2 linked regions of the Rudanella lutea DSM 19387 genome follow. Each later gene encodes a partner of the first gene's protein in a complex. Links are inferred from orthologs where the notes say so. Each region holds a gene or a part of one and is shown in the gene's direction. Other genes may lie near its edges. The genes, in order: mnmG and mnmE.

The links.
Region 2: the proteins of mnmG (region 1) and mnmE are in contact, whole or in part, in a solved structure (PDB 9HIP), measured with the Escherichia coli proteins. The link is inferred for Rudanella lutea DSM 19387 from one-to-one orthologs.

What each region holds. Positions count from the first base shown.
Region 1 is NZ_KB913013.1:3,248,452-3,251,741, reverse strand. What follows is about bases 322-3,283. They hold mnmG (tRNA uridine-5-carboxymethylaminomethyl(34) synthesis enzyme MnmG), read left to right. Parts: upstream 322-852; coding sequence 853-2,715; downstream 2,716-3,283. Other genes in these bases: RUDLU_RS0113390 (methyltransferase domain-containing protein), read left to right, coding at 2,773-3,283; RUDLU_RS0113400 (DUF4175 family protein), read left to right, coding at 322-764. Also shown: more of RUDLU_RS0113400, read left to right, coding at 1-321; more of RUDLU_RS0113390, read left to right, coding at 3,284-3,290. UniProt on the Escherichia coli protein: NAD-binding protein involved in the addition of a carboxymethylaminomethyl (cmnm) group at the wobble position (U34) of certain tRNAs, forming tRNA-cmnm(5)s(2)U34.
Region 2 is NZ_KB913013.1:2,126,273-2,129,472, reverse strand. The notes cover bases 319-3,190. They hold mnmE (tRNA uridine-5-carboxymethylaminomethyl(34) synthesis GTPase MnmE), read left to right. Parts: upstream 319-1,002; coding sequence 1,003-2,379; downstream 2,380-3,190. Other genes in these bases: RUDLU_RS0108835 (HipA domain-containing protein), read left to right, coding at 3,080-3,190; RUDLU_RS0108840 (HipA N-terminal domain-containing protein), read left to right, coding at 2,751-3,083; RUDLU_RS0108845 (helix-turn-helix transcriptional regulator), read left to right, coding at 2,524-2,754; RUDLU_RS0108855 (oxygenase MpaB family protein), read left to right, coding at 319-879. Outside these bases: more of RUDLU_RS0108855, read left to right, coding at 1-318; more of RUDLU_RS0108835, read left to right, coding at 3,191-3,200. UniProt on the Escherichia coli protein: Exhibits a very high intrinsic GTPase hydrolysis rate. Involved in the addition of a carboxymethylaminomethyl (cmnm) group at the wobble position (U34) of certain tRNAs, forming tRNA-cmnm(5)s(2)U34.

The sequences.
Region 1 (3,290 bases):
CCCGTGTAAATCAGATTCAGTCATTCGTAACCCGCGAAATGTCGAATATGAAGTATTACATGGATCAAAGTGTTCAGCAGCTGAAAGAGCGTAAACTGTCGCAGGCTTCGTCTCGGCAACAGTTTGCTATGACTTCCATGAACAATCTGGCCCTTTTGCTCAGCGATGTATTGAAAAATATGCAGCAGCAAATGAATGCTATGGGCGCTCCCGGTTCCGGTTCGAGTAAGGGTAAAAGTAATAATCCTTCGGGCGAAATGGGGGAGATGCAAAAACAGCTGAATGCAAAAATGAGGCAAATGTCGCAAGGGGGGACTACAGGCCGAGCGCTTTCTGAGCAGCTTGCTCAAATGGCTGCTGAACAAGCCATGATTCGAAACTTGCTTAAGAAGTTACAAGAGAATGCAAAAGGAACTGAGGCTGGTAAGCAGATGGATAAACAAGTCAACGATCTGATGGAAAAAATGGATCAGACTGAAACAGATCTGGTGAATAAGCGAGTAAATCAAAATACAATAAACAGGCAAAATGAAATACTTACACGCCTTCTTGAATCAGAAAAAGCGCTAAAACAACAGGATGAAGACCCTAAGCGGCAATCACAAACGGCCAAAGCGCCTAAAGTGAGCTCACCATCTTTCTTTGATTCAATAAATAACAGACCCCAGATTAAACAGGTTGAAGTACTCAGGTCCGTAGTTCCAACGTACAATCCCTACTATAAAAAACAGGCTAACGATTATTTACAGAAAGTAGCCAAATGATTTAAATCCAGAAGCGGAGAACTTTTTTAAAGTTTTCCGCTTTTTTCTTAAAAGTTTCCACGTGAAACATTTTAAGTTTTCCGCAAAAATGCACGAAACATACGACGTCATAATAGTCGGGGCCGGACATGCAGGCTGTGAAGCAGCGCATGCCGCTGCTACCATGGGTTCAAAGGTTCTGCTCATTACCATGAACATGCAGACGATTGCCCAGATGTCATGCAATCCTGCTATGGGCGGAGTTGCAAAGGGGCAGATTGTCCGGGAGGTCGACGCCTTAGGCGGAATGTCTGGAATCATCAGTGACAAAAGTATGATTCAGTTCCGTATGCTCAACCGCTCAAAAGGGCCCGCCATGTGGAGCCCACGCTGCCAGAGCGATCGGAATTTGTTTGCCAATGAGTGGCGACTCGCACTAGAGCACAACGCCAATGTCGACTTTTGGCAGGATACCGTGAGCCAGCTTCTGGTAAAGCACAATCGAGTTCAGGGTGTGCGTACAGATATGGGCCTCGAGTTTATAGCAAAAGCTGTAGTACTCACCAACGGGACGTTTCTTAATGGCCGAATCTTTATTGGTGAAAAGATATTCGGTGGTGGACGAACGGCCGAACGATCTGCAACAGGTCTGACCGAGCAATTGGTCGAACTGGGTTTTGAAGCGGGCCGGATGAAAACAGGAACGCCCCCTCGGATTGATGGACGTTCGTTAGACTATAGTCGAATGGAGGAACAACCCGGCGACGAAAACCCGGGTAAGTTCTCGTATAGTAATACTAAGCCTTTATCGAAACAACGGAGTTGTTGGATAACCTACACCAACAGTGAGGTGCATGAAACACTGAAAGAAGGCTTTGAAAAATCACCCATGTTTACTGGGCGAATCAAAGGATTGGGTCCGCGGTACTGTCCATCCATTGAAGATAAAATCAACCGATTTGCTGATAAAGACCGGCACCAAATCTTTGTTGAGCCGGAAGGGTGGGAGACAGTCGAAGTCTATGTAAACGGTTTCTCTACGTCTTTACCTGAAGATGTTCAGCTAAGAGCTTTGCGTAAAATTCAGGGTTTTGAGCAAGCTAAAATGTTCAGACCAGGCTACGCAGTTGAGTATGATTTCTTCCCGCCAACCCAGCTAAGGCACACACTGGAAACACATTTGGTTGAAAACCTTTTCTTTGCGGGCCAGATAAACGGGACTACGGGTTACGAGGAGGCTGCCTGCCAAGGGCTTATTGCAGGTATAAATGCACACCAAAATGCGTACGAAAAAGAATCCTTTACAATCAGTCGGTCCGAAGGATACATAGGGGTTTTGATTGACGATCTAATAACGAAGGGTACTGAAGAGCCATACCGGATGTTTACCTCAAGGGCAGAGTATAGAACACTCCTCCGCCAGGATAACGCCGATTTACGGCTGACTGAACGGGGATACACTCTCGGACTAGCCTCCGAGAGCCGCCTTCACAATGTCCAGAAAAAGAAGCAAAGTATTGCAGACTTGATGGATAACATACGGGTTACAAAAGTCAAACCTGAAGAAATAAATAGCTGGTTGGGCAATCTGAATAGCGCTCAACTTCGTGAGAAAAGTAGTTTGTACGGCCTGATTAAACGCCCGGAGATAGGGCTGACTGAGGTCGACTATCTATTGCAGTTCTTGCCCGAATACGAGTCTAACGTAAACAACGAAACAATTGAGCAGGCGGTTATTGAAATCAAATACGAGGATTATCTGAACCGTGAACGTACAAATGCTGAAAAGATCAGCAAATGGGAAAACTTGGAAATTACGGCTGATTTTGATTACGACAGATTAAAGGCCTTATCGTTTGAAGGGCGAGACAAACTGAAAAAGCAAAAGCCCGCTACTATTGGACAGGCCTCCCGAATAAGTGGAGTCAGCCCCTCGGATATTTCAATCCTTCTCGTCTATTTAGGTCGTTAGACATCTATCTTTGATCCCGCTTAAACAAGCGGGATTATTTTTTAAGTCGCTATTGATATGAATCAGGAAACGCTGACGAACTGCCCAATTTGCACATCCACTCATTTTTCGACGCATTTAGTTTGTAAAGATTATCTGATAAGCCAAAGCGATTTCACCATACAAGTGTGTAATCAATGCGGGTTTCGTTTTACAAATCCCCGACCGGATTCAGCATCGATAGGCGCTTATTACCAATCCGCTGATTATGTTTCGCACAACGACAGCGGTGGAGGCTTAATCAACAAAGTATATCGTTTAGTTCGCCAATATACCTTGCAGCAAAAGCTTAAGCTTATTAACTCGCTACAAACTAAACCAGGTAAGGTGTTAGATGTCGGGTGTGGTACAGGACTCTTTTTGGAAACATGTCAAAAAGGTGGTTGGTCGATTAACGGTGTAGAACCTGACGCAAATGCACGGACCGTAGCCACCAGTCGTCTGAAAATTCAAATCAAAGCCGATATTGACCAGGTTGTCGACGGGGAATTTGACTTACTCACAATGTGGCATGTCTTAGAGCATGTACCAGACTT
Region 2 (3,200 bases), 1.1 Mb from region 1 along the record:
CAACTGATGCGTTGGCTGGGTAATACGAGCCAACTGGCCCCCACCGATCAGCTGCCTGTCGTACAACAGTTTTTTGCCGATCACGGCACCATGCCCGTCTGGGCCGACACGGCTCGTATGCAGCGGGGAATGGCCTTTTTCAAAAAGCACGAAGGGGCCATTGGGTTGGCGTTGGGGACGCTGTCGTTGCCGTACACCTATCTGGGCGCCAATGGCGTGCAGGTGCTCTGGCTCACCGAACGGATCAAAACCGATACGGCCCGCCGGTTGCAGGAAACCGGCGAATGGGTATTTGCCGTGAACAATCCCAAAAACTGGGTATCGTCAGCGGGCACTCCGTCGGCCATTTTGTACACCCTCAAAATTCGGCTCATTCACGCGGCTTCGCGCTGGTTTGCCGGGCATACTGGTCGTTGGAATGATGCCTGGGGAACGCCTATCTGTCAGGAAGATATGGTGGGTACCATTGGGGCGTTTGGGTACATCGTGCTGCGCGGATTGCGCAAGATGGGTGTCTCCATGACCGATCAGGAAGAAGAAGACTATCTGCACCATATCAACGTAGTGGGCCATTTCAACGGGGTAGCCTATGAGCTGTTACCTCAGAATATGCGGGAGGCCTACCATCTGGATGCATTGATCGCACGTCGACAGTTTGCTCCGTCCGAAGCGGGTCGGGGGCTCACCAAATCGTTGCTCGAAGCCATTGTTACCATCAGTGGGAATCCGGCAGCCCGGAACCTGGCAGCCGCTCAAATGCGTTTCTTCCTGGGCGACGCCCATGCCGATGCGCTGGGACTGCCGGCGGTGCCGCTCGAACAGGGGCTCATCAACGTGGTGAATCGGCTGCCTATTTTTCCAAAATTGATAACCAAGTAGTTTTTAGTTTACAGGTTTGGGTTAGCTGCCGCGAGGGGGCCAACGTCAAGCCCTGCAACGGACCCAAGGGCCCGGAGAGGGACCTGGTAGCTCTACGGGTTAAACTGAAAACGGAAGACGTTTATGCAACAATTTGAACCCATTGCGGCACTGGCTACGGCCCCCGGTATTGGTGCGATTGCCGTGGTGCGGGTGTCGGGCGAAGGGACTATCGAGATCACCAACCGAATTTTCAAGGGGAAAGACCTGAGCACCCAACCGAGCCATACGGCACATTTCGGTACGCTCCGGCAACCCGACGGCACTATCATCGACGAGGTGCTGGTGACGGTATTTCGGGCGCCTACGTCGTTCACTAAAGAAGACGTAGTCGAGATTTCGTGTCACGGTTCTGATTATATCATCCGGCAGATTCTGACCCGGCTCACCCGCGAGGGCGTTCGGCTGGCGCGGCCCGGTGAGTTTACGCAGCGGGCCTTCCTGAACGGTCAATTTGATCTGGTACAGGCCGAAGCTGTGGCCGACCTGATTGCGGCCGACTCCGAAGCGAGTCACCGCTCGGCCCTGAGTCAGCTGCGGGGTGGTTTCTCCCGAAAACTAAAGGACCTGCGGCAGCAACTCATCGATTTTGTGGCTCTGGTGGAGCTGGAGCTGGATTTTGGCGAAGAGGATGTCCAGTTTGCCCGGCGCGACCAACTGCGTAGCCTGATGGTGGATGTCCGGCGGGTGCTGCACCCCTTGATCGAGTCGTTTTCGGTAGGAAATGCGGTGAAAAACGGCGTGCCTACGGTGATTGTGGGTAAGCCCAACGCGGGCAAATCGACCCTGCTCAACGCCTTGCTGGACGAAGAAAAAGCGATTGTGTCGGATATTCCGGGTACTACCCGCGACGTAATCGAAGACGAACTGTTTATCGACGGAATCCGGTTCCGGCTTATCGACACGGCGGGTCTGCGGCACACCACCGACACCATCGAGGCTATTGGTGTGGAGCGCACCCGGCAGCAGATGGAGAAGGCTTCGGTGGTGGTGTACCTCTTCGACGGGGCCGAGACTACCCCCGGCGAACTGCGCCGGACCATGGCCGAGCTGGAGGAAGCTGGTAAGCCCTATCTGTTGGTGGGCAACAAGGCCGACCTTACGCTTGATTCGGGTCGGCAAACCCTCGACGATATTGCCGGAAAAGGGAAAATAATCTGGATTTCGGCCCGCGACCAGCGTATCGACGACCTCAAAGCCGCTCTTTCGCTGCGCGTTCGTACCGACTCGGCCGTGCAGACCGACGGTGCATTGATCACCAACGCCCGGCACCTCGAACACCTCACCGCTACCGACGACGCGCTTGCCCGCGCAATCAACGGCCTCGATGCGGGCGTGACCGCCGATTGGCTCGCTATGGATCTGCGCGTAGCCCTGCGCCACCTCGGCGAACTGACTGGTGAAATCACGACCGACGACCTGCTCGACTCTATTTTTGGCCGGTTCTGTATTGGTAAATAGTGGTTTTAGGCACTGCCTGGATTTTTGGAAATACGCTATATTTTCTATTCGGGTATGGTGGGTTTCGTTTAATGTACTAATATTATACCCTATGAGGTATAATATCGGATCTTGTGTCGCTTTATATACCTTATCGGGTATATTATGAAAACAGCAATAAGCTATTTTGTAAAGGAGCGCCGAAAACTATTTAAGCTGACACAGGAAGACCTGGCTCAGAAAGCGGGTGTTGGGCTACGCTTCGTGCGTGATCTGGAGCAGGGGAAGGCCAGTTTACGTCTCGATAAAGTCAATCAGGTATTGGGTTTATTCAACCATGAGGTGGGGCCGGTGCCAACTCGGTCTTCATTCGAATCAGAAAAGGAAATACCATGAGGCAGGCCAATGTGTACGTATTCAATCCGCCTATATTGGCGGGCCAACTGAAAGAAGCCGATGAAGGATACGTGTTTACATACGATGCCGACTATCTGGTAAGTGATGGTGCCATGCCTGTAAGTTTGACTTTACCACTTGCCGGTACGCCTTATCGTAGCACGATATTGTTTCCATTTTTCGATGGTTTGATTCCGGAAGGGTGGTTACTTGATATTGCTGAACAGAACTGGAAGTTACGGCCTAATGACCGTTTCGGTCTGCTGTTGGCCTGCTGTCGCGATTGTGTTGGAGCTGTAAGTATTGTTTCTGTTACCAGTGAGCCATGACACGTTGCTTAGCCTGTTACGAGCCGTTGGCTGTTGATGAAACTGATTTTCATGCAAAATGCAGTCGGAAAATGTTTGGCACTATACAGGTCCCTCTGTTGCCGTATTCGCTGGATA